DNA from 4 places in the Pseudovibrio sp. Tun.PSC04-5.I4 genome. Region 1 is predicted to be linked to each of the others. Evidence: riboswitches for the same ligand, from Rfam matches in the RefSeq annotation. Region 1 holds a riboswitch; each other region holds the start of a gene.

Evidence for each region. A riboswitch is a leader RNA that binds a small molecule or an ion and turns the genes downstream of it on or off. The one in region 1 is predicted to bind thiamine pyrophosphate.
Region 2: linked by a shared signal. The riboswitch ahead of BLS62_RS22440 (ABC transporter permease) and the one ahead of thiC (phosphomethylpyrimidine synthase ThiC) in region 1 are both predicted to bind thiamine pyrophosphate.
Region 3: linked by a shared signal. The riboswitch ahead of BLS62_RS24580 (hydroxyethylthiazole kinase) and the one ahead of thiC (phosphomethylpyrimidine synthase ThiC) in region 1 are both predicted to bind thiamine pyrophosphate.
Region 4: linked by a shared signal. The riboswitch ahead of thiM (hydroxyethylthiazole kinase) and the one ahead of thiC (phosphomethylpyrimidine synthase ThiC) in region 1 are both predicted to bind thiamine pyrophosphate.

Annotation. Positions count from the first base shown of each region.
Region 1 is NZ_FNLB01000004.1:53,204-60,894, reverse strand. Features, by position in the region: gene BLS62_RS03925 (thiazole synthase) at 1-138, opposite strand, end outside; gene thiS (sulfur carrier protein ThiS) at 140-337, opposite strand; gene BLS62_RS03915 (FAD-dependent oxidoreductase) at 306-1,274, opposite strand; gene thiC (phosphomethylpyrimidine synthase ThiC) at 1,271-3,070, opposite strand; TPP riboswitch at 3,187-3,307, opposite strand; gene BLS62_RS03905 (NAD(P)H-dependent flavin oxidoreductase) at 3,472-4,551, opposite strand; gene BLS62_RS03900 (IclR family transcriptional regulator) at 4,929-5,771, shown strand; gene BLS62_RS03895 (methanethiol oxidase) at 5,764-7,074, shown strand; gene BLS62_RS03890 (SCO family protein) at 7,140-7,691, shown strand, end outside.
Region 2 is NZ_FNLB01000006.1:3,679,700-3,687,390, reverse strand. Features, by position in the region: gene BLS62_RS22450 (CHASE2 domain-containing protein) at 1-1,464, shown strand, start outside; gene BLS62_RS22445 (ABC transporter substrate-binding protein) at 1,537-2,475, opposite strand; gene BLS62_RS22440 (ABC transporter permease) at 2,502-3,260, opposite strand; TPP riboswitch at 3,403-3,508, opposite strand; gene BLS62_RS22435 (RodZ family helix-turn-helix domain-containing protein) at 3,638-5,380, opposite strand; gene BLS62_RS22430 (adenylosuccinate synthase) at 5,418-6,710, opposite strand; gene BLS62_RS22425 (DMT family transporter) at 7,084-7,691, shown strand, end outside.
Region 3 is NZ_FNLB01000006.1:4,165,800-4,173,490, reverse strand. Features, by position in the region: gene BLS62_RS24595 (OmpP1/FadL family transporter) at 1-169, opposite strand, end outside; gene BLS62_RS24590 (TRAP transporter substrate-binding protein) at 462-1,565, opposite strand; gene thiD (bifunctional hydroxymethylpyrimidine kinase/phosphomethylpyrimidine kinase) at 1,581-2,384, opposite strand; gene BLS62_RS24580 (hydroxyethylthiazole kinase) at 2,381-3,139, opposite strand; TPP riboswitch at 3,183-3,292, opposite strand; gene BLS62_RS24575 (Lrp/AsnC ligand binding domain-containing protein) at 3,479-3,715, shown strand; gene BLS62_RS24570 (xanthine dehydrogenase family protein molybdopterin-binding subunit) at 3,774-6,077, opposite strand; gene BLS62_RS24560 (DMT family transporter) at 6,484-7,458, shown strand; gene BLS62_RS24555 (long-chain-fatty-acid--CoA ligase) at 7,544-7,691, opposite strand, start outside.
Region 4 is NZ_FNLB01000006.1:2,733,220-2,740,910, forward strand. Features, by position in the region: gene BLS62_RS17995 (endonuclease) at 1-431, shown strand, start outside; gene BLS62_RS18000 (phospholipase D-like domain-containing protein) at 514-1,599, shown strand; gene BLS62_RS18005 (tyrosine recombinase XerC) at 1,681-2,640, shown strand; TPP riboswitch at 2,700-2,804, shown strand; gene thiM (hydroxyethylthiazole kinase) at 2,877-3,689, shown strand; gene thiE (thiamine phosphate synthase) at 3,673-4,314, shown strand; gene BLS62_RS18020 (hypothetical protein) at 4,394-4,828, shown strand; gene BLS62_RS18025 (glycosyltransferase family 25 protein) at 4,889-5,668, shown strand; gene lpdA (dihydrolipoyl dehydrogenase) at 5,723-7,126, opposite strand; gene odhB (2-oxoglutarate dehydrogenase complex dihydrolipoyllysine-residue succinyltransferase) at 7,230-7,691, opposite strand, start outside.

The DNA.
Region 1 (7,691 bases):
TGCTGTCTCTCTCCGTAAGGATACCGTGATGATGTCGGTTCCACTGGATTTGATCGCGGCACTCAAAATGACCGGGGATGGATACTGGGCAGTGCCAAGCAGCAGGCGTGAGTTTATTTCCTCTCCGTAGATGATCATATCAACCACCCTGCATTGGTGCGAGGACTTCCAGCCGATCACCCTCTGACAGGGTGGTTTCTGCATGTTGTTCCCTCGGTACAAAACAACCATTGAGGGCGGTTGCAATTGCTGTGCTGATGAAGTCCAGCTCTTCCAGAGCTTTGGCCAGCGTGCAGCCGCTTACATCACGCTGTTCTGCGTTCACGATGATTTTCATCTGTTCTCTCCGAAAGAAGTCTTTGGGCTGCTTGTTGCGCCATAGCGGGTGCGAGCAAAAAGCCGTGTCGGTAAAGCCCATTGAGATAAAGCGTGCCGTCTTGCTCGATAAGGCGAGGTAAGTTGTTTGGAAAAGCGGGCCGCAAACCAGCCCCGATTTCCACCACGCTAGCCTCTGCAAAGGCTGGATGAAGGGTAAAAGCAGCGCTCATTAGCTCAGAAAGCGAACGCAGGGTTGGTGCTCTGTTGGATGAACTTTCCACCATCGTTCCGCCGATCATGAAGTGGTTGTCTGAACGTGGAACAAGATAAAGAGGCATACGAGGATGGAGCAAACGCAAGGTGCGCGTAATCTCAACCTCCGGGCAATGAAGAACAGCCATCTCCCCCCGCACAGGTCGCAGGGCAGATAGAGCAGCTGCTGTGCCTGTACAGTTCAAATCCACATTGGCTGGAGCATGGGAGCCGTAGATAATCTCTACTCCCATGCTCTGAACTTTGCTGGTTAGATCAACAAGCGCTTTGCGAGGGTCCAAATGAGCCTCATCTTGAAAAAAGAGTCCCTTTTGAAATCGTCCTTTCAGAGCAGGTTCCAGCTTTCCAATACTTTCGCCGTCCACCTCCTGAAAATTGGAAGTGCGACGGGCAAATCGTGTCAACTCAGCACGGTCGCGAGGCGGGGAAACAACAAGTGTTCCCCGGCGGATGACGGGAGTAACCTTCGCCCACCAGTCCACTGCAGTTACTCCAAGGGTCACAACGTCTTCTTCAGAACTTTCGCGCTCGCAATAGGGAGCTAGCATTCCCCCGGCAAACCGGGCAACGCTGTTTTCACCGGGGCCTTCTCCAAGCTCATATACCCTTACGCCTCTGCCCCGTTTGGCAAGCTCATAGGCTGAGGCAAGACCTGCAAGGCCTGCACCTGCGATTGTGATCATTCACTTGGCTCCAGAACGGGCATGTAAAGTTCGCCGTCATCGCGGAATTTCGCGGCCATAGCTTCCATGCCTTCTTTCTGCGCTTCCGCACGAATATCGTGAGAAATCCGCATGGAACAGAACTTAGGTCCGCACATTGAGCAAAAATGCGCAACTTTGTGAGCGTCCTTTGGCAAGGTTTGGTCATGAAATTCACGTGCTGTATCCGGGTCCAGTGAAAGGTTGAACTGGTCTTCCCAACGGAACTCAAACCGTGCACGGGAAAGAGCATCATCACGCCGCTGTGCCCCCGGCAAACCTTTGGCAAGATCGGCTGCATGGGCAGCAATCTTGTAGGTTATGACACCGGTTTTTACGTCATCACGATCAGGCAGACCTAAATGCTCTTTTGGGGTGACATAGCAAAGCATGGCACAGCCGAACCAGCCAATCATGGCTGCACCTATTCCCGAGGTGATGTGATCATAACCCGGTGCAATATCGGTGGTGAGAGGTCCAAGCGTATAGAATGGAGCTTCGTGGCAGCATTCCAGCTGCTTATCCATATTTTCTTTAATTTTGTGCATGGCCACATGGCCCGGCCCTTCAATCATCACCTGACAGTCTTTGGCCCAAGCAATCTTAGTTAGCTCACCAAGTGTTTCAAGTTCTGCAAACTGCGCTTCGTCGTTTGCATCTGCAATGGAACCGGGGCGCAGGCCATCTCCAAGAGAAAAGCTCACATCGTATTGACGGCAAATATCGCAGATCTCATCAAAGCGCTCATAAAGAAAGCTCTCCTTGTGATGATGCAGGCACCACTTGGCCATGATGGATCCACCGCGTGAGACAATACCGGTCACTCGATTGACCGTCATTGGAACCATATGCAAGCGAACGCCGGCATGGATCGTGAAGTAATCGACGCCCTGTTCCGCTTGTTCAATCAGTGTGTCACGGAAGACTTCCCAGGTTAGATCTTCTGCTATGCCGTTGACCTTCTCCAGCGCCTGATAAAGCGGCACCGTACCAATTGGAACGGGGCTGTTGCGGATGATCCATTCTCTAGTGTTATGGATGTTACGTCCGGTAGATAGGTCCATCACAGTGTCCGCACCCCAGCGGATTGCCCAGACCATCTTGTCAACTTCCTCTTCCATAGAGGAGGTTACGGCTGACGTGCCCATGTTTGCATTGATCTTTACGAGGAAGTTTCGGCCAATGATCATTGGCTCGCTCTCTGGATGGTTGATGTTAGCAGGAATAATCGCTCGGCCAGCAGCAACCTCACTGCGTACAAACTCGGCGGTAACATAGTCTGGAATGTTTGCCCCCCAGTCATTGCCTGACCGCTCTTCAGCAACGGATTCTCGCATCTGGTTTTCACGAATGGAGATGAATTCCATTTCTGGGGTGATTAGGCCTGCACGTGCATAAGCAAGCTGGGTAACAGCTTTATCACCCTTCCCGCGAAGAGGGATTGGTTTAACCGGAAACTCCGGAGTCAAACGATCGCCTTGAACAAAGCCGTTGTCTGCTGGCTTGATATCGCGCCCTACATACACCTCTGTATCATTGCGCGCTTCAATCCACTGGCGCCTTAACGGAGTTAGCCCCTGACAGATACCTGTTCGAACCTTAGGGTCTGTGTAGGGACCTGAGCTGTCATAAACCGGAAGTGGTGGTTCGCCAGCTGTTGGGTGAACCGAAATCTCACGCATTGGAACGCGGATATCTGGGTGCAAAGATCCTTCTACGTAGATTTTGCGGGAAGCAGGCAAACCGCCTTTTGTAATTTGGGGATTTGGGATGTTCATTGTGGTGCTCCTCAAGTCAACAACTCGAAAAAGACACCAGATGAATTTTGGCTGGGAAACAGACAGGAATACCCTGCTTGCTGGATTGCGCCGTTACAAAAGAAAATCCCGGTGGGATGCACACAATCCTCGCTTCCTACGCCAGTATCAACTGGGTCAGGTTCAAAGGGTCGCGTCGCCGAGCTTTCGCTCCGTCAGCCTCTCAGTCTCCTAAGTGAGACTCCCCTGCATGCGTTTTAGCTAGAACGATTATGAACAACTGTCAAGGCAACCTTATTGAGACGGTGCCGTCACATTAACCTGAAGACGAGTCCAAAATCCCGCACTGAACACATTTTAGAGGGCTATCAACTTAACCTGAAATTGGCCGCGCGTATTTGGCTGCTCTGTTGATTGATCGTTCAGGCGTCCACCATTGATTTCAGCCGTTGCACCGCATCATTCGCTAATTTCTGAGTGAGCGCGTGTGCCCCAATTTCAATAGACAACGCTCCAGCCTGTCCGGCCCAAAGTGAACTAAAATCAGTACTACCTTTGGTTTCAGCGCCCGCTTTTAACGGCGCAAGGGCATCTCCGGCTCTTGGGAAAGCTGGAGCTATGTCGGACACTGGTCCATTCTCACGCATCATCCGATTCATAATTCCGCGGGCTGGCCTACCTGAAAATACGTTGGTTATCGCTGTATTATCGACACTGGTTGTTTTTAGCGCTGCTCGATGCAGATCAGAAATGAGCGATTCCGGTGTGAGGAGATAAGCCGTGCCGATTTGAACTGCAGTTGCACCGAGTAAAAAAGCAGCAGCCACACCTCGACCATCGGCGATGCCGCCCGTTGCAATAACCGGCACATTAACCGCATCAACAGTCTGCGGGACTAGAGCAAAGGTGCTTGTTTGAGTGGCAATATCATCAGTTAAAAACATGCTACGGTGCCCGCCGGCTTCGTAGCCTTGGGCGATAATAGCATCACAGCCCTTAGCCTCCAGAAAGCAGGCTTCTTTAACCGTTGTTGCGCAACCTAGAATAACAGCACCACTCGCTTTGACACGATCAAGCAAAGCTTCGCTTGGTACACCGAAATGAAAGCTGACAATTTCAGGCTTGAGATCTTCGACGACCTCGCACATTGCTTCATTGAAGGGAAGGCGATCTACGGCGGTAGCAGCTGCGTTGTGATCTAATCCCAATTCCTCATAGTAAGGCAAAAGGTGCTGCTTCCAGGTGTTCACACGCAGGGGATCAGGTGTCGGGGGGATATGGCAAAAGAAATTAACGTTTAAAGGTTTGTCGGTCTGCTCTCGAAAGGCCTCGATCTCGGCACGCATCTTGTCGATGCCGAGCATGGCGCAAGGAAGTGAACCTAAACCACCAGCTTTGGCCACGGCAACAGCCATCTTAGAATCGCTTGCCGCCGCCATCGGCGCTTGAATGATCGGCAGCTCAATGCCCAAAAGATCGAGTAGTTTAGAGTTGAGTCGCATGAAAATTTCTCCCTATGCTATGGCGTGTTATGAACTTGACACTCTCTCACCTCGTCAACTTCGTTGTTTTTCGAAGGAGCTGCGTTTTCGTTGCGCTCTGGTTTCGCTCGTAATGTATTCTGCAATTCCAGAATTAATTACTGAGCGAAAAGACATAGAACGGCTCCTCCATCCAAGAACGAGGTGAAATATTAACCTGCCATTTTCCTTGCCGCAACGAGGCGTTTGATTGATGTTTGCAGAACCTGCGAGCACTCAGTGACGCATATTCGCAGGACATAAGCCGCAAAAACCCACTTTCACTCTGTCAAATCTTACGGGTTGCCGGGTAATCTTTTCTCAGAATACGCTTCAAACGTCCGTAATGTGAGAATCTCATGCAGGAACGTTTGATACAGCTGCTGGAATCTGTTGCTGGAGCCGCCAAGCCGGTCAGTGCGAACGACCTTGCGCAGATGACCAAGCTGCCCAGAGCAACGATCTATCGGAATCTGTCGTCCCTGCTCCACTGCGGTTTTCTGGATGAGGTAGAGGACTGTAAACGGTATGTTCTGGGTATCCGGTTCATCAAAATTGCCCTCACCGGAAAATCAGAGTCTCATGTGATCAAAGCTGTCTCTGCTATGATCCACCGGATTGTGATTGAACTTGGGGAGACGGCTTTTCTGGCACGATATCGTGGTGGCCGGGTGGTCCTGATTCATATTGAGCCTCCCAGCAATCCATCAATATCTTATATTTATCCAGGCCTTGGGATTAGACCTGCTCACGCATGCTCCTCTGCCAAAGCAATTGCTGCTTTTATATTGCCCGAGCTGCGTGATGAACTGCTGGAAACCGAGCGTGTTCAGTTTACGCAAGACACTCTTATTGAGGCCTCTGACATCGCAGCAGAGCTTCAAAACGTACGGCGTGATGGATATGCGCTTTGTGATGGCGAGATTGATGACGGTGTCACCAGCGTTGCAGTGCCCATCATGGTTGGCCGCCTTGGGGCGCTCTTCAGCATGGGTGTTGTTGGCCCTACAAACCGTATAAAGCCGCGGCTTCACACACATATTTTGCCTGTGCTCAAAGAAGAAAACATACGCGCATCAGCTGCCATTCAGCACTGCTCAATTGTTGATGCCGAAAGAGCAAATTCAGACGCTCTTTCCGGTGAGTTGGAGGTAATTCGAAATACTCATTTATTAATTTCTATGGGAAGATCTTATGAATAGAAGAGAATTTGGTGCGCTGGTTGTTGCCGCTGCGGCTGCGGCCGGACCGTTTAGAGCTTTTGCAGATGAAACCTGTCAATCGCCATATATGCCCAAGATTACAGGGCAGGAAGAATTCGTTTATGTCTGGACATTAGGCGTTGAGGGAATGGGGGATGAGCAAGACAAGCTTGTTACCATTGATCTACGGCCTGAATCCCCCATGCGTGGTCAGGTGATCAACAGTCTTTCTGTCGGCGGTCGGAATGAGGCGCATCACGGGGGGTTTTCCGCTGACCGGCGTTATTTCTGGACGGGAGGTCTTGATACCAACCGTATTTTCATTTTCGATGTGCATAGCGACCCATCAAAGCCATCTCTGCACAAAACCATTGAGACTTTCGTCAAGGATTCTGGGGGCGTTGTTGGTCCTCACACTTTCTTTGCCCTTCCCGGCAGCATGATGATCACCGGGCTTTCCAATGATGATGATCATGGTGGGCGATCAGCACTGGTTGAATACAACGATGCCGGCGACTACGTGGCGACTTACTGGATGCCAACCACTAACGATATGCAGGGTGCCGTAGCTGTGGGGGATGCTGTTGCAGACGGCTACGGTTATGACATTCGCGCGCTCATTCGCAAGAACATCATGTTGACCTCATCCTTTACCGGCTGGTCGAACTACATGATGGATTTTGGCCAGATGCTGCAAGATACTGACGCGATGAAACAGTTTGGCAACACGATCGTTCAATGGGATTTGCATACTCGTCAACCGCGCAAGGTCTTCAATGTACCGGGAGCTCCGCTGGAGATCCGCTTCCCATGGGGACCGAACGCAAACTACGCATTCTCCACCACTGCGCTCACTTCCAAACTCTGGTTGATTTATGAGGACGACAGCGGAGAATGGCAGGCCAAAGATGTAGCCGATATCGGCAACCCCGCAGACATTCCGCTTCCGGTCGATATCTCCATTGCGGCTGATGATCAAACGCTTTGGGTCAACAGCTTCATGGATGGCAAGACACGGCTCTTTGATGTTTCCGATCCGCATAACCCCTCCCAAATTTACGAGAAAACCATTGACCGTCAGGTCAACATGGTCAGCCAGAGTTGGGATGGGAAACGGGTCTACTTCAGCTCCTCCTTGCTTGCGAACTGGGATAAGAAGGGCGATGACGATGTGCAATATCTGCGCGCTTACACCTGGGATGGGAAAGAGTTGATCGAAGATTTTGATATTGATTTCTACAAGCTTGGCCTTGGCCGTGCGCACATCATGCGGTTTGGTAGTTCTGAGCTTTATACGAGCTAGCTCAAACTCGTTTTGGGGCAGCATGCATGTTGCCCCATGCCTTTGTAATTCATTAGGTCTGATGCATGCGTGTTTTGAAAAAACTCCTCGTTCTCAGTAGTGTTGCCGTAACACTTCCAGCACTCTGGTACACTTTGATCGTTGGGCAGGCTGCCCCTGTTCGCTCATTCTCGGATGTATTTACCCCGCACAAGGAGTTTCAATTTGATCCTCCCAAGCCGGGTTCTTACACGCTAAACCGGTTCAAGACGGCTCCAGATGGCCAGGTTCTGGACGTATATGGACAGAAGCATTCACTTGCAGCGCTGACCAGAGGCAAGATTAATCTGGTGAGCTTTGTCTATCTGATGTGCGGAGATGAGAATGGGTGTCCGATCGCCATGTCGACGCTCTTTGAAATTCATGATGCCAGTCAGAAACTCCCCGGACTGCGGGAGGACGTTCAGCTCATCACGATCAGTTTTGATCCTGCTCGCGATACGGTCGAGGCCATCAACTCCTTTGCATACCCCCTGCAAATCGACGAGAACTCCGATCAGAAACTCAAATGGCATGTGCTTACGAGTTCAGGCATGACTGATCTGCAGCCTATTCTGGATGGGTTTGGTCAAGTCATT
Region 2 (7,691 bases), on a different contig from region 1:
AAAGGCCAGCCGCGCAACTCGCTTGCGATGGAGGCTTATCTGTACGGCACTGCAAACACACAGACATCCTCGCCCTTAGAGGAAACAGAGCTCCGCTTCCAACTTAAGAATATTCCAGTTTCATCAGACGCCGAAATGCTCATCTACACAAATTACCAAGCTTCTCAGCAGATCCTTAATGCATCAGATCTATTAGGAGTGCAGGGAACCTCTAAATTTTGGCCGCCCAAACAGGGCAGTTATTTTGTCATTGGCTTGAATGATCGAAGCTCAGAGCGCCATGCACAGGCCCTCCAAACGCTGCAAACCGCTAATTTCATAAGGACTCCCAGTTGGGCACAACATGCTGAATTGGCGATGTTAATCGGGGTGGGTGTTGTTATCGTTCTCTTTTCGGCGACACAAGGGTTTTGGCTCAGTCTGCTCATAACGGTTCTGGCTATTGCAGCAATAAACGGGGTTGCGCTTCATCAATTTGCTCTTAAAAATATCGTCCTCGAACCATTTTTCCCAACACTGGTAGTGCTGCTGGCCTTTGCGGTCACCAACGGCATTCGGCGTATCACGTTCAACAGTACTCGCACCAAAACCAAGGAGCGTTTCGTTGGGATTTTATCGCCCAAACTCATGCAAAAGCTGCTTGTCCAGTCTGAAGAGTTCCCGCTTGAAGGTAATCAGCGTGAAATAACCTGCCTTACAACGCGCATACGCCGCTTTAACCGATATTATGAGGGTTTGGCTCCTCATGACCTCGCAAGCTTCTCCAACACCTTCCAAACAGCTCATTTAGATGAGGTCCACAGCCATGATGGAACGCTGAACCTGCTCGCGACATCTGGGTTAAGCGCTTATTGGAATGCACCAATGGATGATCCGTTCCATGCATCCCATGCCTGCCGTACGGCTATAGAAATGCAAAAGCAGATGACACGGTTCAATCTCAAAGACCGGTTCCACTTTTCCCAGAAAAACATGAAGGCCCACGAAGTTACCCTGGATATTGGCATTTCGACTGGACAAGCAGCCCTTGGTGAAACTGGCACAAGAAGGCATTTCCGTTACGCACCTTTAGGTCGCTGTGTTGATTTGGCCGAAGAGTTGTCCCGTCATTGCGCAGCAGCTGGTCACAATCTGCTTATTTGCGAGACCACACGCGGTCATATGCAAGAACTGGCAACACTGGAAACAGTGCCGGTGAAGATCGGGCACTATCAGATCCGCGCCTTTGCACTTCTCGGAGATCCATCCATGGCTTTTTCTGAGGCTTTCCTGAAACTCAAGAACATTCATTGCAATATGGCTCATGCTTTATTCGAGGAAGCAGACCGGAAAAAAGCGCTTACGCTGCTGGATGAATGCAAATCCCTTGCTGATGAAAGCCACGCACCAATTTACGCAGCCTTTGAGAAACACATCCTGAGTGACCTATCGCTCAATGAAACACTCAAGGATGCAGCGCAGTAACGGCATTTAGCCTACAAATAAAAAGAGCCCCCGAAACTCGGAGGCTCAATATTTAGTTTAGACTTAGAAGCCTTAGCGCAATTCAACTGCGTAGGTCTCAACAGGGGGAGCTGTTTTAATCAACCCCTGCTCCAGCAAGAAGTTCGCAAAACGCTCATAACGACCATTGTCCATGGCAGCTGGGCGGCTTGCGAAGCGTGGCAAAGTATCGGCCCATGCTCGCTTGTTCAGCTCATCATCAAGATTTGGGTAAACCTCAAGGAAGCCTTTCCATGAGTCATCAGGGTTGTTGAGCAGGTAAACGGTTGCCGCTTCAATCGCATTGATGAATTTCTTCAGGCGTGGATCATCCAGTTTGTCTTTGTGAGCCACATAAATCAGCTCATCATAAACCGGCACGCCATTCTCTTCCGGGTAGAACGCACGGCCTTTCGCGCCTTCAATTTCCATCTGGTTCAGCTCAAAGTTACGGTAGCCGCCAATCACCGCATCAACCTGGCCAGCCATCAAAGCAGGAGACAGAGAGAAGTTCACATTGATCAGCTCAACATCATCAATCGAAACGCCAGCGCTGGACAGCATCTTGCCCAACATCGCACTTTCAAAGCCGGAGGTAGAATAACCAATACGCTTGCCTTTAAGGTCAGCCAATGTCTTGATCGGCCCATTTTCCAGAACAATCAGAGTGTTAAGCGGCGTGGCAACCAGTGTCCCGATACGCACCAAAGGCAGACCCGCATCGATTTGCGGGTGAAGCGTCTGCTGATAGGAGACGGCAATATCGCCCTGTCCTGCTGCAACAAGCTTTGGTGGCATAGAAGGATCAGCTGGCTCAATCAGCTCAACATCAAGGCCTTCTTTTTCAAAGAAACCACGTGCCTGCGCAACGATAATTGGCGCGTGGTCGGCGTTCGCAAACCAATCCAACAACACAGTCAGCTTATCAGAAGCCTGTACCTGAAGCGTACTGGCAAGCAGCGCTGCCCCAAACAACATACCCAGTTTTTTCATAGACATACGTCCTCATACTCTGAGATCTAAATCTCTTTTTGCCAGTAGATCATCCGAGAAGTGGCAAATTCAACAATGGCCCGAAGGCCCAAAACCATCACCGCAAGCAAAATCAGCGCTGCAAACATCGTCGCCGTCTGCATCCGCGCATTTGCCTGCAGCATGATGAAAGCCAATCCACCTTTTGCACCAACCCATTCACCAACCACCGCACCAATTGGCGCAAACACCGCTGCAATCCGCATACCAGAGGCCAGCGAAGGTAACGCGGCTGGAATACGAATAAAACGGAGTGTTTGCCACCGGTTAAGCCGGTGCAGTTTCCCAAGATCCAGCAGAGCAAAATCTGTTCGCCGCAACCCGTCATAAAACGTCGAGGTCACAGAAAAGAAGATGACAAGAACCGCCATCACGACCTTTGAGGCGAGGCCAAAGCCAAACCACAACACCAGCAAGGGTGCGATCGCAAACACAGGAAGAGATTGAGTGGCTGTAATAGGAGGTAACAAAAACTGACGCGCTTTGTGCGACATACTCAGCAACAGAGCCAAAGACGCCCCTGCACTCACGCCAAAAATGAAACCCAGAAGTGTTTCATAAGCCGTGATGCTTGCATGATGCAGCAAAAAAGCACCTTGGTTGAGAAAGGCGATGTAAACCGCAGCCGGAGGCGGCAATAGAAACGGAGGGATCTCCCAAATCCGAACCACTACATCCCACAGCACAACAAAAACCAACAACCCGAATACTGTCCGGGAAACACGTTTAAGAACTCGCTTCAGCATTCCACCCCCTCACAAGAAGGGATTAAGGCCCAATTGAAAGCTCGGGACGCTTTCAAAACAGCGGAGCTCTTTATGGCTCTCATGGAATTTTTAAACATAGGATCTCCTAGGTCAGCAACTTGCAAACATGGAGATCCGGGAATAATGGCTCAGGTCCCGTCCCTTCGCCGGAATTACCCGGATCAGGTTCAAAGGGTTAGCTCATGGCAATCTCAGCTTTTCAAAGAAAAGCACCCCTCGGAATAGCGAGGAACATGCGCGTTTCTACGAAAGTTTGCAAGGAGATTTTCAAACCCGGGGGACAACTGCAATGGAAAAGACCCCACCTCAAAACAAGGAAGGGCCTTTCAAAATTTGTCTAAATTGCTGAAATCAGGTTACTTCCAGCTCTGAATTGCCTGTGCGATAACTTTGTTGCCGCTCACACCTTTTTCAAAGGTAAGCATTGCACGACGACCACTGTTGTAAAGCAATGGAACATCAATCCACTCACGCTCCATAAGCCGCTTCAAATTCTTCGTTTTTTCCTCTTCACTGTCGGAAAGAGCGATCCAGAACAGTGTATCCGAGACTTTAACTGCTGCCCCATCCAATGGATCACCAGCTTCAGATTCAGTTTTCTTCATGATCAGGCCCGGAACCTTTTCAACGCCCTTGCCGTCAAACCCTTCCGGGAACATGAAGTTCAACTCCAAAAGGTGACTTGCTGGCAAAGATTTGTCGTTGTTCGGCTTCAGCGTCATCTCGACAGATAAATTGCGGGAAGGCAGTGACGCGACAGCCTTAATCATAGAAGCGCCATCAGAGTCTTCCAAAGACCAGACCACATTGCCGCGCGATGCTGACCCGGACGCCCCTTGCGTCAAAGCTTCCTCATAAAGGATGCTCTGCTGGGCAACAGGAGAAACGGTGGCCTGAGTTGTAATCGTCTCAGCCCGAGGCACCGAATTGGTTTTTACGGCCGCGTTCTGTTGCTCAGGCTCTTTCACCGGCAATACTTGCGCAACTGGAACAGCTGTTTCACGCGTGCCAACAACTTTGGCCGGAGACGTGCCGCTTGCAGGTTCAGCTGGCGTCGCGCTCGAGGAATTTCGCGTAATTCGCGTCGTTGTCACGCGCGTCGCATCAGGCGAGACCATGGCCCCATCTTCCGGTTCCAACAGGCGTTCTGTATTCTTTTTTGGAGACCGTTCAGGCTCAACACGAAGAGGTTCATTCTCATCGATTGGCGTGCCAATCGTCTCAGAACTATCAGCACCTTCAACAGGCAACAATGTTGATAAAATCAGATCACGCTGACTGTAAACGCCAGCAGCTGCGCCGAGAATGAGAAGTAAGACAATAATCATGCTCACAAAACGGCGTGTGTTAGAAGGCTTCAAGCCTTCTTCCTGCTCAATCGCATCGCCAACACGTTGCGCAACAACAGGCTTGCGAGAGGAGGCAGGTTTGCGGCCAGCCTTTGGCGCAACCTTCGCAGGCTCCTCAATTTCAGGAGCCGACTTAGAGCGTGTTTCCAACTTTGTGCGGCGTGCTTCACCTGGAACCCAGGCACGCTCTTCCGCATTTGTTTTTACAGACCCCTTGGTCGGAAGCGAGGAAGCAGGCTCACGTGTCCCGCTATCACCCATACCATCAAGCTCTGGTTCACGGCGCGCTTTGGAAGCTCCCGGCAGCTGATCGCGGGCAATTTGATTGGCCTGATGTGCAGCATTGCCAAGATCTTGAGCAGCGCGAACCGCTTCCTTAAACACATCAGTTTTATGCGGAGGTGCTTTAGGCCCGGCAGATGCTGGTGTTTCTGGAGCGGAAGGACCCGCTTGCGGTGTTCGTGTAGACGGCGCACGCGGAACAGGTTGCCCCGCAGGCGCAGCAGGAGCGGCTTTTGGCCGCCCCAATCCGAGTGACTCACGAGCAGCTTCCGCTTCGACCTTGCGGATCGCTTCTTCAAGCTTCAGCTGCTCCTCAGTGATTTGGGAGGGCGTAAGCGGCGGATCATAGCTTTTAAGCTGCTTTACAATAGCATTACGCGCGCGTTGATAAACAGCACGTCTGGCTGAGCCAGTGTTCTCTTGTAAACCAGAGACCGCTTTTCTTAGAACGGAATTGTAGTCCGCCATTTAACTGCCCAATGCCCCCAAAGCTTCATTTCCTGACTTAATCCTGGAAGGGATTTTGAACCAGAATTGTGTCATCACGTTCAGGACTTGTTGATAACAGAGCAACAGGTGCACCAATAAGCTCTTCAACATGCCGTACGTATTTCACAGCCTGTGCAGGCAATTCAGCCCAAGTGCGAGCGCCTCGTGTCGACTCTTTCCAACCAGGCAGGGTTTCATAAATTGGAACAACCCGTGCTTGAGCACCCTGAGATGCTGGGAGGTAATCGATTCGCTCACCATCTAGCTCATAACCAACACAAATCTTAATTTCATCCAGTCCATCCAAAACGTCAAGCTTTGTCAATGCAATCCCAGTGATTCCACTGGTGCAAATGGTTTGGCGGACAATCACTGCATCAAACCAGCCACACCGACGACGACGGCCCGTGTTTGTTCCAAATTCATGACCCTTGGTACCAAGGAAATCACCAATCTCGTTCTGCTGTTCAGTTGGGAACGGTCCTTCACCTACACGCGTGGTGTAAGCTTTGGTGATACCCAGAACATAATCGATGGAGTTTGGACCAAGACCACTCCCGGCAGCAGCCTGACCAGCAACTGTATTGGAAGAGGTTACAAACGGATATGTTCCGTGGTCATTATCGAGCAAAGCACCCTGAGCACCCTCAAACAACAAACGCTTACCTTCACGGCGAGCTTTGTCGAGCATGTACCAGGCTTTTTCCATGAACGGCAGGATCTGGTCTGCAACGCTTTCCAGCTCATTGTAGATCGTCTCTGCAGCAATTTCTTCACGGCCAAGGCCACGCAGGATTGCGTTGTGGTGTACCAGCAGACGATCGATCTTCGCAGGCAGCGTGCTCAGGTTTGCAAGGTCCATCACGCGGATCGCACGGCGGCCAACCTTATCCTCATATGCAGGGCCGATGCCACGCTTTGTTGTACCGATTTTGGTACCAACTGGGCTAGCATCTTCACGCAGAGCATCAAGCTCGCGGTGCAAAGATAAAATAAGTGTGGCATTGTCAGCAACACGCAAAATTTCTGGAGTGACTATAACACCCTGCGCTCCAAGACGCGCAATTTCAGCCACCAGTGCATGAGGATCAATCACAACACCATTGCCGATGACAGAGAGCTTGCCGCGCACAACACCAGATGGCAGCAGTGCCAACTTGTAGCTCGTGCCGTCAATAACAAGCGTGTGGCCTGCATTGTGTCCACCCTGGAAGCGTATAACTATATCAGCTTGCTCAGAAAGCCAGTCAACAAGTTTACCCTTACCTTCGTCACCCCATTGTGACCCAACTACGACAACGTTGGCCATGGTATTTCAGCCCTCCTGCGGCTGCCGGCGTATTTCAAACACACCGTCATTCGATTTGCTTTTACTGCGTAAAGTGACTTGCCAGCTAGAATGCAAATCGCGAGAGACAACATAAGAAACCCCGGATCAGATTCCGGGGCATAGTTACAGGCCCTTATAGTCTCAAAGAAGGCGAATGACGAGTCATTCAAAGACATAAATGCTGTTTGTTTTAAGAGAAGTTCTCACTCCATTATTTAGTTCATTCAGATTGCTCGCATTTCGGGTGGCTGGCATGCTCAGGTCCATCTACTTTGCCTTCATCCAAATGAGGACATCGCACACTAAGGCGTTCCCTTCATTCATTTAACTCAGAAAATTGCAGGCATATTCTATGGCTTCACAACGCATGACACTCACAGCATGGTCACTCCTGATCTTTATAGCGGGGCTGTGGGGTGGTGCGTTTTTTCTGGGAAAAATCGCAGTCAGTGAGCTGCAACCCATAACGCTTGTCTACTTCCGCGTGACAATCGCAGCGATTACACTTTGGGTTTTCGTAGTGCTGACTAAAACCCAATTTCCACTCTCCTTAAAATGGGCCCTCAGATTTCTGGTTCTGGGCTCCATAAACAATATAGTACCGTTCACGCTGATCTTTTGGGGGCAGCAATACATTGCCTCCGGTCTTGCATCTATCCTCAACGCTTTCACACCAATTTTCACCATGCTCGTCATGCAGGTCCTTACCAAGGATGAAAAGCTCACCTCCGTGAAAATATTCGCGGGAGCATTGGGAGTTGTAGGCGTTGGAATATTGATAGGACAAGACGCATTGGCAGGAAGTGGAGAGACTGTTCTGCCTCAACTCGCAGTATTGGGCGCCGCTCTTTCCTACGCATTCGCTGGGTTTTATATCAGACGGTTTAAGGGTATTGCGCCCGCATCCATTGCCACAGGGCAGCTCACAGCATCCAGCCTCCTGTTGCTGCCGGTCATTAT
Region 3 (7,691 bases), on a different contig from region 1:
TCCAGTACATACTGGAGAGGCTTTTGGTTGCCGTCGCATGCCCTGCAAATGACATTCCCTGAAACCAAGAGGACTGTTCACGAAGGGCAAAAGCGCCAGCAAGCGCACTAGAACTGAAAAGGATAGTTGAAAGAGTTGCTGCTACAGCAAAGGGAATGGTTCTGGTCATGTACGGTACTTTCTGTTTCTAATACAGCAAACAGCAGCGCCATGATCAAACTACGAGTTACTTTTTGATTCGGCCCTCTCTTACATTTCTAAAGATATTAAATACTTGTTGCACTGGTATTTTTTAGAACAAATTTCGTATTTTCATCATTTACCAATAATAACTGATAATTTTTTAGTATACTCATCAGCATTAAATGCAGTTTATATACAATATTTTCTGTGACAAACCTTATGAAATACAAAAGGCCCTCCAAAAAAAGGGCCTTTCATACAAATCACCAAACTATTTACTAGCTTCTTGCCGCTATATTCTTACCAAGAGAAAGAGAACTCCAGTTTGCTAAAGCCTGCTGAGCTTCACGATAACTCTCAAAGATCTTACGAGCCGGCTTGTCCTTTTGCGTGTACACATCCAGCACCTCTTCAGAGGTTGCTTTCAGCGTTTGCAGCACTTCTTCTGGGAACTCACGTACCGTCACGTTATGTTCACTCTGCAGTACATCAAGGGCAAGTGCGTTTTGCGCATTCGCCTCCGCCAGTGCCACATCCGCTTCAACACGGCACGCTTCTTCTACAACACTTTGCAGCTCAACGGGAAGACCAGCCAACGCCACTGCATTGACAATAGCTTCACCTGTACCATTAGGCTTATTGAAGCCCGGACCGTAGTAGTTTTTAACGAGCTTTTGGAACCCAAGAGCGCTGTCACTCCATGGACCAAGGAACTCGACACCGTCAACCACACGGGTCTGCAAGCTGGTGAAGATCTCCGCAACAGGAATATTGACTGGCGTCACACCAAGACGGCGCATCACTTCCCCGCCCAGACCAGACATCCGAACTTTCTTGCCCTTCAAGTCATCCAGAGTTTCAATCGGATCACGATACCAGCCCGCCATAGTTGGGCCAGTATTCCCACCCATAAATGGTTTAACGCCAAAGGGGAGGTAAAGTTCATCCCAAAGGTCCTGACCACCCATCTGGTCAATCCAGGCTGTATGCTCATGCGGCAACATACCAAAAGGAACAGTGGTAAAGAAAGCAGAGCCCGGCATCTTACCGACCCAATACATGGAGGCTGAATGCCCCATCTGAGCCGTATTGCTGGAAACCGCGTCAAACACTTCAAACGAAGGAACAAGCTCACCAGCGGCATGAAGGCGAACGCGTATACGGCCATTGCTCATGAGGTTGATGCGATCACAAATGCGTTGGGCAGACATACCCGGGCCCGGTAGATTTTTCGGCCAGCTGGTCACCATGCGCCATTCAATGGTAGGAGCAGCCTCTTGCGCCAGTGCCGGTGCGGCCAATACAACACCGCCTGCGGCAACCCCACCAGCAAAGCTTAGAGCTTGACGGCGTGTCAGAAATTGTTCTTTTTTATTGGTCATCAGGACCGCCCTTTGTTACTTAGACCAAAATTCATGAAAGTGGTGCACAGGCCCATGGCCTTCGCCAATATCCAGCGTGTCCGCAGCTTTGATCGCACGACTAATATAGTCTTTCGCCTCGCCAATCGCAGCGCCCAGCTCCAACCCTTTGGCGAGCCCGGCAGCAACAGCAGAAGACAGGGTACATCCTGTCCCATGTGTATTCTGCGTATTATAACGAGGAGCCGTATACCACTTTTCCGCCAAATGTGTGAGGTAAAGATCGTCACAGGTGTCGCCCGACCCATGTCCCCCCTTCAACAACACACCCTTAGCACCCATCTCCAACAGAGCTTTCGCCTGCATCAGCATATCTTCTCGGGAGTGCGCGACGGGTTGATCCAGCAACAAAGCCGCTTCCTGCATATTTGGCGTAATAAGATCCGCCAATGGAAACAACTTGTCCTTAAGGACTGAAATCGCTGAGTTTTGTAGCAAAACATCCCCGGAGGTCGCCACCATCACCGGATCAAGAACGACGCGCTTAACGCCATATTCCGTCAGCTTTGTGGCAACCACATCAATGACTGCAGGTTGAGACAACATCCCGATTTTGACAGCATTTACCTTAAGGTCAGAAAAGACCGCATCAATCTGCGCACCAACAAACTCCGGCGGCACATCATGGATACCGCTTACGCCCTTGGTGTTTTGAGCCGTTAAGGCGCTCAGCACGCTGGCGCCATAAACGCCAAGGGCTGAAAACGTCTTCAAATCTGCCTGAATACCAGCTCCGCCACCTGAGTCTGACCCAGCTATCGTGACTGCAATTGCACTCATCCGGCCAATTCTCCACTCTTATTCTTAATTATGTCCAACTTCACATGCTGCCCAAATTGATCAGCATTGAGCCCATAGATGCTATCGATAAAAGCTGGCGCGAAACTTCCCGGACCATTCGCATTGGCTGCGGCAAGTTCGCCGCAAACCCCATAAATGGCAAGGCCCGCCAACACTGCCAGCTCTTTATCAGGCTCAACCGCTGCAAAACCGGCAAGCACACCACCAAGTGCACAGCCAACAGCCGTCACCTTGTCCATAAACGGATGACCATTGCGCACAAGCCAAGCCTCATCCTTACCAAGAACAAAATCCTCTACCCCAGTACGCGCCACCAATGTTTGCGCACCAACACAGAGTTTAAGGCTATCAAGCTCAGCGCTATTGGCTTTCAGGATAGAAATGTTCTGCTTTAGGATATCCTGCGCAAATTCCAATCGGATGGAAGAACGGTCCACTTTCACGGGGTCAAGCACAACAGGAATGGAACGCTCTACAGCCACATCCAGCGCAAGGCGAATTCCATGCCGGCGTTTCCCATCCAGTGTTCCCAGATTAATCAACAAGCCATCAACGCCAGCCGTGAAGATCGGGATTTCATCATGGGAGGATGTCATAGACGGTACGATGTTACAGGCCAACATCACATTTGCGGTAAAATTTTGCGCAACTGAGTTGGTAAGGCAATGCACACGAACACCGCGCTCACGCACGGTTTCAAAAACCTGCCATAGGTCCTCTGTTTTATAAGCCATCTCGCTTGCGCTCCCTCTTCCTAAATCGGTGGGAACGACACTACAGGTAATCATCCCAATTCCCTCCGCCGGCACAATCCGGATCAGGTTCTAGGAGTTGGCACAGTTGCCTCTCAGCCGTCATCTTAAAATCCGGCACCCCCATTGGTGAGTTATTTTGCTAGCAAACCGGACTCAGAACTGCAAGAGAAAACACGCAGACACCTCATTGAAGCAACTGGGGGTAGATCTTTCTTAAAAAACGCAAAAGCTTGCAAGAATACGCAACTTCACCGCAAAATGCCCACAAAACCACGCAAACTCAAAATTGAGCTTACGGGACAGAAGGATAGCACTATTATGATTCCGTTCTTTGTGAAAATTAAGTGCCAGTTGGGCAAAACCTATCTGGTCGCCAACGCCATTGCGGATGCGGAAATCGCTTCGGAAATTTACTCCACCTCCGGCGACTATGATCTACTGGCAAAGTTTTACATCAATGACGATGACGACATCGGCCACTTCGTCGCTGAGAAGGTTCAAGTCTTTGAAGGCATTCAGGACACAAAGACCATTATCACCTTTAAGGCATTCTAAATATTAAAGAAAACAGGCGGAGCAACATCAATCCGCCTGCTTCTGATTTACGAAATACTTAGCCTTGAGCCTGCTGAAGAGCGCTCCAGACCTTCACCGGTGTTGCAGGCATATCCACCTCATCAAGACCGGCATTCTTCCGAAGCGCATACATCACTGCGTTCATCACAGCAGGCGCTGCTCCAATAGATCCAGCCTCACCAGCACCTTTAATGCCCAGCGCATTTGTCGTCGACGGAACATTGTTCGTCGAGAAGTCAAAACTCGGCAAATTATCAGCACGCGCAATATGATAGTCCATATAGGATGCACTCAGCAGCTGTCCGGTTTCGTCATAAACGGTGTTCTCATACAACGCCTGCGAGATCGCTTGCCCAGCTCCGCCATGCACTTGTCCGGCGAGTAACATCGGATTCACGGTCACACCGAAATCATCAACGATTACATACTTTAAGATCTCAGTCTTACCGGTTTCCGGGTCAATTTCCAGCTCACAGATATGAGTTCCGTTGGGATATGTACACTCATCCTGCATCACCTTCTCAGCTGCACTCAACTGTTCAGGTAAAGATCCGGCAATATCAACAAGACTGATCTGCTGATCAGTCCCGACAACACGAACATGCCCATCTTCAAGTTCAAGATCAGCAACACCAACCTCTAACTTCTCACTGGCTATCTCTTTGATTTTACGCACCAAAGTTTCAGAGGCAGCTTTCACAGAGGTCAGTCCAAGCGGAATACTACGCGACCCGCCAGTACCACCACCAGTCCTCACCCGGTCCGTATCACCTTGAACCATCTCCACCTGATCCAGTTGCAAACCCAGTTGCTCGGCAACAACCTGACCATACGCCGTCGCATGACCCTGCCCATTGCTCTGCGTTCCAATCAACAATGTGACCGAGCCGTTTTTGTTCAACTCCAATGTTGCTTCCTCGCCGCCAGCAAACGCACAGGCTTCAACATAGGTCGCCATACCAATACCGCGGTACAGCCCATTCGCTTTGCTTTCTGCTTCACGCTCAGCAAAACCAGCATAACCTACTGTTTCCAAAGCCTTTGTCAGATGGACGTCGAACTCTCCAGTATCATACATCCGGCCCAGCGCCGTTGTGTAAGGCAAAGCTTCAGAACTGATAAAGCTCTTGCGGCGGAACTCAGCCGGATCAACACCAGTCTCAAACGCAGCTTTATCAACAAGCCGTTCCAGCACATACGCAGCTTCTGGACGACCAGCACCACGGAACGCATCAACGGGAACAGTGTTGGTGTAAACCCCTGTCGCTTCAACCCAAGTACCGGGGATATCATAAAGCCCGGAGGTCATCGTGATGCCGATAGAAGGAATACCCGGACCAAACTCGTGCAAGTAAGCTCCCATATCCGCGATGACATGAACCTTAAGCCCAATCATCTTGCCATCCGCATCAAGCGCCAGCTCAGCTTCTGAAACGTTGTCACGCCCTTGTGCATCAGACATGAAATGCTCAGTGCGCTCCTGCAGCCATTTTACAGGCCGCCCCAACCGCTTAGCGGCAACGAGGCAGAGCGGATACTCAAGGTAAGTGAACATCTTAGTGCCAAAACCACCACCCACATCCGGCGTCACAACACGCAAATCTTTGGGATCAATGCCGAGGATATTTTTGGTAATGAGGTCACGCATACCGTGACCACCCTGCGTCCCAGTCGTCAGAGTGTAGCGTCCGCTTTCATTATCAAACTCACCAATACAGGCACGAGGCTCAACGGCGTTGGAAACCAAACGGTTATTGACGACCTTGATTTTGGTAATATGGTGCGCTTGAGCAAAGCCCTCTTCCATGGCGTCCTTGTTGCCCATGCCAATATGGAACGCCTTGTTTGTTCCATGTTCCGGCCACACACAAGCAGCGTTCTCATCCAGAGCAGCTTCACACCCAATAGCTACATCAAGATCATCGTAATCAACCTCGATCACTTCAAGCGCAGCACGCGCTTGGTCAATACTATCGGCCACCACAAAGGCGATAGCATCTCCCACAAAGCGAACAGTGTCAGAACACAATACTTCACGGTGGGGAACCCAGTGCCTTGTTCCATCCAGCTGCTTAAGCACTGCTTTACAAGGGATTTTGTTGATTCCCTCCAGATCAGCTGCAGTCAGGATGAGGTGAACACCTTCCATGGATCGCGCATCATCCACGCCGCTCAATGTAATTTTTGCGTGTGCAAGAGAGGAGCGGAGGACAACGGCATGTACCGCACCCTCAACGGATATATCGTCGGTGTAATGGCCTTGCCCTGTAATAAAGGCATTGTCTTCTTTACGACGCACGGGAGCGCCAATTCCAAATTTAGGTGTCGCAACCTGATTCATAAAAACCTCAAAACGCCGAAGAGCAGCAGAAAACTGCCATCTCCCAAATACAGCAAATTACGTATTACAAGAGAACCTACAGCGGATTTCATCACCTGCAAGTCTTTTCTAAACTCAAAATTCAACTCAACTAAGGCAATTGGCGCAGGCCAGATACGCTTTAAAAACAGCAGTAATCCAGTAATTTTAAGGTAAATTGTTGCCAGTGTCTTCGCGCTTACTGTCGAAACTCTCAATCGCATTGGTGTTTTTGAAATTGACCAAACAGGGAACATGGGGTTATTTATAACTTACACCCACCTGTTCTCTGTTGCTTTTAGCGCTTGCTCTCATCAAAGCGCCCTCTGCACCTGACATAGTGTCCGGTCCATTTCCCCTGCAACAGGGCAGCTTCGAAAGCAGTTACATGCCTGTTCCTTCAGCGAAGTCTGAAGACAGCTCAACAACTGCTGCGTTCAAGATTAGGTTTTCCAAAAAATGGCAAAGCCTTTCAAACAACACACGCGGCATCTGCTGGGCTCTTCTGGCTACTTTTCTCATGGCCATAATGAGCACCATAATAAAACTGCTTGGCGATCGTATGCACGTCACTCAAATTCTTATGTTGCGCCAGTTTTTTATGCTGATCATCTCAGCACCGATCATCATCAAGGGCTTTCCGGGCTCCATTAAAACGCAAGCACCTCTGCTACACTTGGGCCGTATCCTGCTGGCCTCTGCAGCAATGTACTTCGGGTTCACAGCCGTCATTCACCTACCTCTGGCAGAAAGCACCGTGATTGGGTTTGCCAGAACGTTCTTCATCACCATTTTCGCGGTCTTTTTCCTCAAGGAAGTCATTGGCATCCATCGGATTTCAGCGACAGTGCTGGGCTTCATTGGCGTGATGATCATCGTCCAGCCCGGCAACGGCGCAGCGCTAGGAACCTACAGCCTCATGGCTATTCTGGCCTCAGCATGTGCTGCCATGGTGGGCATTATCCTGCGCAAGGTCACTCAACTGGATAGACCGATCACCATCCTGACATTTCAAGCCACATTCGTCGGCCTGATCATGGCGCCCTTCGGCATCTACTACTGGGTCTCGATTGAGTTCAATGAAGGTCTGTTGCTGCTGGCTCTTGCCGGTGTCAGCTGGAGTGCGCAAATGTGTAACATCCAAGCGCTCAGATATGGGGAAGCTTCCGCAATCGCCCCATTCGACTACATCCGCTTGGTCTACGCAGCTCTGATTTCCGTTGTAATTTTCGGCGTCTGGCCGCTATGGACAACATATCTCGGCGGCGCAATCATTGTTGGCGCATCGCTTTACACCCTGCACCGCGAAACAGTGTTGGGTAGGAAAGTAACGATGGGAACGGCACCAGCCAAAACCCATTAACGCGGTTACCCAACAAGTCGGCCCGCTCTAGACAAAGACCCCCCGCATCACTGCGAGGGGTTAATCTATCAATTAAGCTGAACCACTAGATACGCTCAGAATTGCGAGACTTAGAAGCTTCTTCCTCAACAAGTTCCTTCTTGGAGAGCTTACCAACCATGGTCTTTGGCAGCTCATCACGGAACTCAATGGATTTCGGCATTTCGATCTTGGAGATATGCCCTTTCAGGAAG
Region 4 (7,691 bases), on a different contig from region 1:
ATGCGGCCTGTGTGACGAAGAAGGGCAAGAGCTACAAGGGCCGCCGGTGCTGCTCGAAAGTTGACCCGGACTATAAGCGCATGCAAGCGGACCTGCACAATCTGGTACCAGCTGTTGGTGAGTTAAACGGCGACCGCTCCAATTTCCGCATGGCAGTGATTGCCGGCGAAGAAAGAACCTACGGCGCTTGCGATTTCGAGATAGACCGCAAAAATAAAGTGGCCGAGCCAATGGTTACGACCCGCGGGGATATCGCCCGGATCTATTTTTACATGCAGTCCACTTACGACATGCCGTTGACTGATAATGAAGTAGAGATGTTTACCGATTGGATGAATGAAGATCCTGTCTCGGAAGAAGAGCAACTTCGTGATGCGCGTATTCTGGAGATACAGGGCAACTCAAATACACTGATCTCTGTCGGCTTCTAAACCCCTGCCCTTCCACCCTCATAAACCTGTACGGACAGAATGAATGCTGTGCGGTAACATTGCATGACAGTGGGAGGGTACAATGGCCGTTGAGACAGACAACTTGAAATTCCTCGTGGGACCGAGAGATGTTCTCGGTTCTGCTGCAGACAATCCCCTGGATGATCTTGAAGATGAGATCATCGCGTTTATTGATGCTGCGGAGGCCACTCTCAACATAGCCATTCAAGAAATTGACAATAAACGCATAACCAACGCAATTATCAACGCAAAGCGGCGCGGCGTGCGGGTGCGCGTGGTATCCGAGGCGGATTACTTAAGTGTGGATGAACCTGCTGATGATCCGCATACAAGTGACCCCCGTGTTGAAAACGAGATCAACCGGCAGCTTCATGCAGCTTTGCTGCGCTCTAAGGTTTGGGTTCGAACCGATTTTAACCCACGGATATTCCACCAGAAATTTATCATTCGCGATGGAACGGCTGTGCTTACAGGCTCCACGAACTTCACAGAAACCGGCACACATCGGAACCTGAACCACCTTCTGATTGTCAAAAACGAGGATGTCGCGAAGATCTTTGAGCGGGAATTTCGTGAGATAAAGAAGGGGAGATTTGGCCGTTACAGCGTTGATGAAGGCGAAACTGAGAATACACCCAAGGAAGTGATTGTTGACGACATCCGGGTGAAGGTTTGTTTTGCCCCAGACCATGCGCCGGAGATGGAAGTCACCAAACAGATGACGAAAGCTAAGGAACGCGTGGACTTCGCCATTTTCACCTTCTCCAAAAGCTCCGGCATTGATGATGCCATGTTGCTGTTGATGGAAGCAGGGCGGAAGGTGCGCGGAGCACTAGACGCGCGGCAAGGTGGACAGGATTGGGCGGCGACACGTCCGCTTGCTGATGCGGGTGCGGATCTCCATTTCGTGCGCGGGTCGAGCAAAATAGGCAAGCTGCATCATAAGCTTATGGTGATTGACGATAGTGTCATGATTGTCGGAAGCTTCAACTACACGGGACCTGCAAACCGATTTAACGATGAGAATATCGTGGTTCTGGGAGATTCCACAGTGCCAACAGAGAACCAAAAGCGGTTTGCGCTGGCGGCCCGGCAGGAGATTGACCGGATCATCAATGACCATGGTGAGCAGATCCGGGTTACGTAAATCCAGAATTGCGCTACGCAAATACGTGAATGGTTATTATTTGGTAACCATTCCGCTAGGATTCACCCCTACACTTTCCGCATGGCAAATTCCTTAGATAGCGGCGAAAACCTGCTGATCATCTGCAAACCAGATATCTCAGCAGCGATTGAAGACTGGATTGATCATCTCGGTTCCGAACGGCGATTGGCCGAACGAACACTGGAAGCCTATGAACGCGACATCCGCCAGTTCCTCAAATTCATGACGAGTTATGAAGGGGAACCGGTTGCCATAAAACACCTTGAGTCCTTGAAACCAAACGACTTTCGCGGTTTCCTCGCAACCCGGCGACGGGATGGAGCACAGACACGAACACTGGCGCGCGGACTGGCTGGCATCCGCTCCTTCCTCTCATTTCTAGAGGAGCGCGGCGAGGTAAATGCTGCTGGAGCAAGTGCTGTGCGTACTCCGCGTATTCCACGTAGCTTGCCAAAGCCTATTCCAGTTGAGGAAGCCAAGGCGATCGTCAGCAGTGACCTTTCCTTTGAGGACACGCCTTGGGTGGAAACCCGCAATGCAGCTGTGTTTACAATACTTTACGGGTGTGGATTACGTATTTCTGAGGCACTTTCACTTACTCCGGCATCCGCACCTAAAGGTGGCGATAAGTCCATTCGCATTCGTGGAAAGGGCAACAAAGAGCGGATCGTTCCGGTTCTGCCTATCGTCGTCGAGGCCATCGACGCCTACAAAGAGCAATGTCCCTTTGACCTTTCGGCAAACTCCTCATTATTCCGGGGGGTTAGAGGTGGTCCGTTGAATGCACGGATGATTCAGCTGGCCATGCAGAAGATCCGCGGCGCTCTTGGTTTGCCGGATACAGCAACACCTCATGCTCTGCGCCATTCCTTTGCGACGCATCTGCTTTCTGAGGGCGGAGATTTGCGAAGCATTCAGGAACTGCTGGGCCACGCTAGCCTTTCAACCACGCAAATCTATACGGAAGTGAACAGCGCTCGCCTGCTGGACGCCTACGACAAAGCACATCCTCGTCGTTGATAGTGTAGCTCACGCACGATCACCTGCTTGATCTCATGAGGGAGATCCCCTAGGGTTTGAGACGTGAAACGGGGTGCCTACAGCAGCTATGCTGGGGCTGAGATTATACTCGATGAACCTGATCTGGATAATGCCAGCGAAGGGAGCACTCACAATATGTTCTGGTTCGGTAATCCTAAAGCCGCACAAAGCCTTGGAACAATTGCTCTCTTTCGCCTAACAAGACCGAGGAAAATATGGGTCCTGTCGAAAGCGCTTGCGCAACTCTTTCTGCTATTCGTGAAAACAGTCCACTCGTTCACAATATGACGAATATTGTAGTCGCGAACACCACGGCCAATGCCCTACTTGCACTGGGCGCTTCCCCTGCCATGGTTGATGGACCTGAAGAAGCACCAGAGCTAGCGAGCGTGGCAGGCGCGCTTGTGGTGAATGTGGGAACTGTCACCCCTGCTCAAGCAGAAGCTATGAAGTTGGCAACAGCCGCCGCGCACAAAGCTGGCCGACCTTGGGTGCTGGATCCTGTAGCCGTTGGTGCCCTCACCTTCCGTACAAAACTGGCTATTGAGCTGCTTGAGAACAAGCCTAGTGTTATTCGCGGGAATGCTTCTGAAATCATGGCGTTAGCAGGACAAGGCAGTGGAGGCAAAGGCGTTGATAGCACCGATAGTTCCGATGCGGCACTTGCCAGCGCGAAGAGTTTAGCAAAACACACTGGTGCTGTTGTGGTTGTTTCCGGCCCTATTGATTTCATCACGGATGGCAAGCGGACTGCGCAGGTTGAAAACGGCGATGCCATGATGCCTTATGTCACCGGACTTGGTTGCACGGCTACGGCGCTCACAGGCGCGACTTTAGCAGTTTGCGACGACCCCTTTGATGCAGCTATTCACGCAATGGTTTACCTCGGTGTTGTTGGGGAAATTGCGGCGAAGGAAACGGCTGGTCCCGCAAGCTTGCAACTAGACATCATTAACGGCCTTTACCAATTGAACAACGACATTATTGAAACGACAGCGCGAGTGAAAATGCATGAAGCCGTTGCTTGATCTTTCAGTCTATCTGGTTCTGGGGCCACAAGACTGTCCCGGACAAGACCCCGTTGATGTGGCTGTTGCTTCTGCCAAAAGCGGGGCCACTGTTGTGCAGCTGCGCGATAAGACCGGCACCACGCGTGATCAAATCCAGCTGGCAGAACGGCTGATGGCGGCCCTGAAGCCGCTGAATGTGCCGCTGATCATCAATGATCGTGTTGACGTCGCTCTCGCAGTTGATGCGGATGGTGTACATGTTGGGCAAGACGACATGGATGCAACCAAGGTACGCGAGTTGATAGGCCCGGACAAGTTCCTCGGTTTATCTGTAAGCACTCAGGGTCAGTTAGATTCAGCAAACATTGAAGCCTGTGATTACCTTGGCATTGGCGCTTGCTACCCAACAAACAGCAAGGACGATGCTGCGGATGTTGGAATGCAGAACTTTTGCCACCTATCTGAACAAGCCAAACTCCCTGTTGTGGGCATTGGGGGAATCTCCCTTGCCAATGCAGGTGAAGTTATCGCGAGTGGCTCAGATGGTGTGGCAGTGATTTCAGCAATTTGTGGGGCTTCAGATGTTTCTGAGGCAACGAAAGAACTTAGATCTATCATTGCTTCAGCAAAAGACCTTAGGTGATAGGAAAAAACACGCATTTACTCCTCGCTGAGCCTATCTACATTGATATATGAGAGGACTAGGCGGGGAGCTTTTAGTCATGACACTGAGACAGATAACACTAGCTTGCATGTTACTTGGCGGTTTTGTGCCTTATGCTTCAGTAGCCGAAGCTCAGCAAGCCTGCGAAATTCGAAAATCGGAAATGCTTGAGCTGGGTAATTGGGAGAACCCCAAAGCCGCTCTCAATGAACTGACTTCAGTTGAAGTCGAAGGCTACTGCATTGACGATAAACTTGCAGTGAGAGCCCGAGTTTACACAAGTTGCTCTCCACGAGATTGCAAATGGGGTTGGGCCCCCGGACAATTGAGTTTCAGTGGTGTTTTGACGTTCAGATTTGGCGGTTTTTTCAAAGCACAACATGTTGAACTTCGACCTATGGGGCAGAGAATTCAAGCTTACGTTCGCACTGAAAGCCATGACCCGACAATCCAAACAAAGACACGCAGCTATATTTTAGTGCAGAGTGAATGATATTGTAACCACCGTCTAGTCAGGAAGAGTATTTTCTATTTATGCATGCGTAAATAGAAAATGCCAAACGGTAAGAAAATGCGATTTCGTTATTTTGCAGTAAATCTGGTAGATCACATTGAAAGACGTAATAATATTCTTTCTCAGTGTGAAAAATGGGCTATCCCAATCGAGGTGTTTGAAGCTGTTACTCCTCAAACACTTGATCGCTGCGATTACCAATACGATCCGGACCGTACAATTTCACAAATTGGACGAGGTTTATCCAAATCGGAAATTGCATGCGGAATGAGCCACATCTCACTTTGGCAACGACTCCTTGATGATAACAACTCTGATGCATATGTAATTTTTGAAGATGATATCAGCATCAAAAGCGACATCCCAAAACTGCTTGAGTCTATAGATTTTACCGAAATTGATATGCTCAGGCTTTATGGAGGTCGTGTTGGGAAGAGTATGACGGTACAAACGCTAAATGACCGGCTTTCGATTGTAAAATGTGCACAGGGCCTCACCGGAACTGTCGCATACGTAATCACCAAACGAGCCACAAATAAACTGATCCCCTACTGCAATACCTTTCAAGCGCCTATTGATACGATGTATGACAGATCTTACGATCATGGTGTTCCTATTTACGCAGCTCTCCCCTTTCCCGTTGCTATCGCACAATCCTCAACGCAGACCAACATTTTCAGTTCAACAATTTCTGCAAATATTTCTGAAAAAAAGAGGGAAGTAGAGCCTAGCGTACGACAGCTTATTACTCGCCTGCTTTACAGAACCAAATGGAGCCTGCAAAAGCGATACGCTGAATATAAACTTTTCAGAAACTGAAAAAAGCCGCTTCAGTTTCCTGACGCGGCTTTCTCGTTATACGGAATTTCCAGATTACATATGAATCGGCTTAGAAAATGTTGCCATAGCAGCTTCTTTTACTGCTTCGGACATTGTTGGGTGCGCATGACATGTACGACCCAGATCCTCGGAGGATCCGCCAAATTCCATCAGAACACATGCTTCGTGGATCATCTCCCCAGCGCCGTGGCCGACAATATGAACTCCGAGAACGCGATCTGTGTCCGCATCAGCCAGAACTTTTACGAAACCATCCGTGTGAAGCGTCGCCTTGGCGCGGCCATTCGCTGAGAATGGGAACTTGCCAGACTTGTACTTAACACCAGCAGCTTTCAGTTCTTCTTCAGTTTTGCCAACGCTTGCAACTTCAGGGGATGTGTAAACAACACCTGGGATGACATCGTAGTTGACGTGTCCAGCCTGCCCAGAAAGCATCTCAGCAAGGGCAACGCCTTCATCTTCAGCTTTATGCGCGAGCATAGGACCCACAATCACATCACCAATTGCGTAGACACCGTCTACGTTGGTTTTATAATGCCCATCCGTTTTCACACGGCCACGTTCGTCCAGCTCAACACCCGCTTCAGCAAGACCAAGGCCCTCTGTGTATGGGCGGCGACCAATGGCGACGAGAACAACATCTGCTTCCAGCGTAACAGCAGCAGCTTCACCTGCAGCTGGCTCAACAGTGACTTCAAGTGCACGGCCTTTTTTCTGAACGCCGGTTACTTTGGAAGACAGCTTGAAGGTCAGGCCCTGCTTCTTAAGCATACGCTGGAACTGCTTGGAAACGTCAGCATCCATTGGGCCAAGGATCTTGTCCATGAACTCAACAAAGGTAACCTGAGTACCTAAACGGGCGTAAACTGACCCCAGCTCAAGACCAATCACGCCTGCGCCGACAACAACCATGCGGTTTGGAACTTTTTCCAGCTCAAGCGCACCAGTTGAAGAGACAATTGTTTTTTCGTCGAGTTCTATGCCCGGTAGAGGCATGACATCAGAACCAGTTGCGATAACGATGTTTTTGGTCTCGACGATAGAAGTGGACCCATCTTCGGCCTTAACTTCAACCTTGCCAGCACCAAGAACGCGACCTGTTCCCATATGGGCGTCGATCTTGTTCTTTTTGAAGAGGTAATCGATGCCAGTTACATTGCCGTCGATCACTTTGTCTTTGTGCGCCAGCATTACCTTCCAGTCCACTTTTGGCTTGGAAGTTTTAATGCCGAGGGTTTCAAAGTTGTGATTTGCTTCCTCAAACATTTCTGAGGCGTGTAGCAAGGCTTTGGATGGGATACAGCCGATATTCAGGCAGGTGCCACCATGCGTCTTGCGCTTTTCAACAACAGCAACTTTCATGCCGAGTTGAGCCGCTTTGATCGCACAAACATAACCGCCAGGGCCTGTTCCAATAACAACGAGATCGTAGGACATTTGCAAATCCCTATTTGTAGAAGGGAGAAGGCTGCAACAACCGATTTGTGCGCCAATCTCCACCTAAAGCAAATGTGCCCGGACTGTGCCGGGCACGTTTATATTAAAGGTCCAAAATCAGACGTTGAGGATCTTCAAGGCTCTCTTTAACGCGAACAAGGAACGTCACCGCTTCCTTGCCGTCCACGATACGGTGATCGTAGGACAGGGCCAGATACATCATCGGACGGATTTCCACCTGACCGTTGATTGCAACTGGGCGCTCCTGAATTTTGTGCATGCCGAGGATACCGGACTGCGGTGCATTCAGGATTGGAGAAGACATCAGGGAACCGTAAACACCGCCATTAGAAACGGTAAATGTGCCACCCTGCATATCCGCCATGGAAAGTTTGCCGTCCCGACCCTTACGACCGAGATTGCCGATTTCTTTTTCGATCTCAGCAATAGACATCTGGTCTGCATCGCGAACCACAGGAACCACGAGACCCTTCGGTGTGCCAACAGCAACGCCGATGTGTGCGTAGTTTTTGTAGATAATGTCAGTGCCGTCAATCTCAGCGTT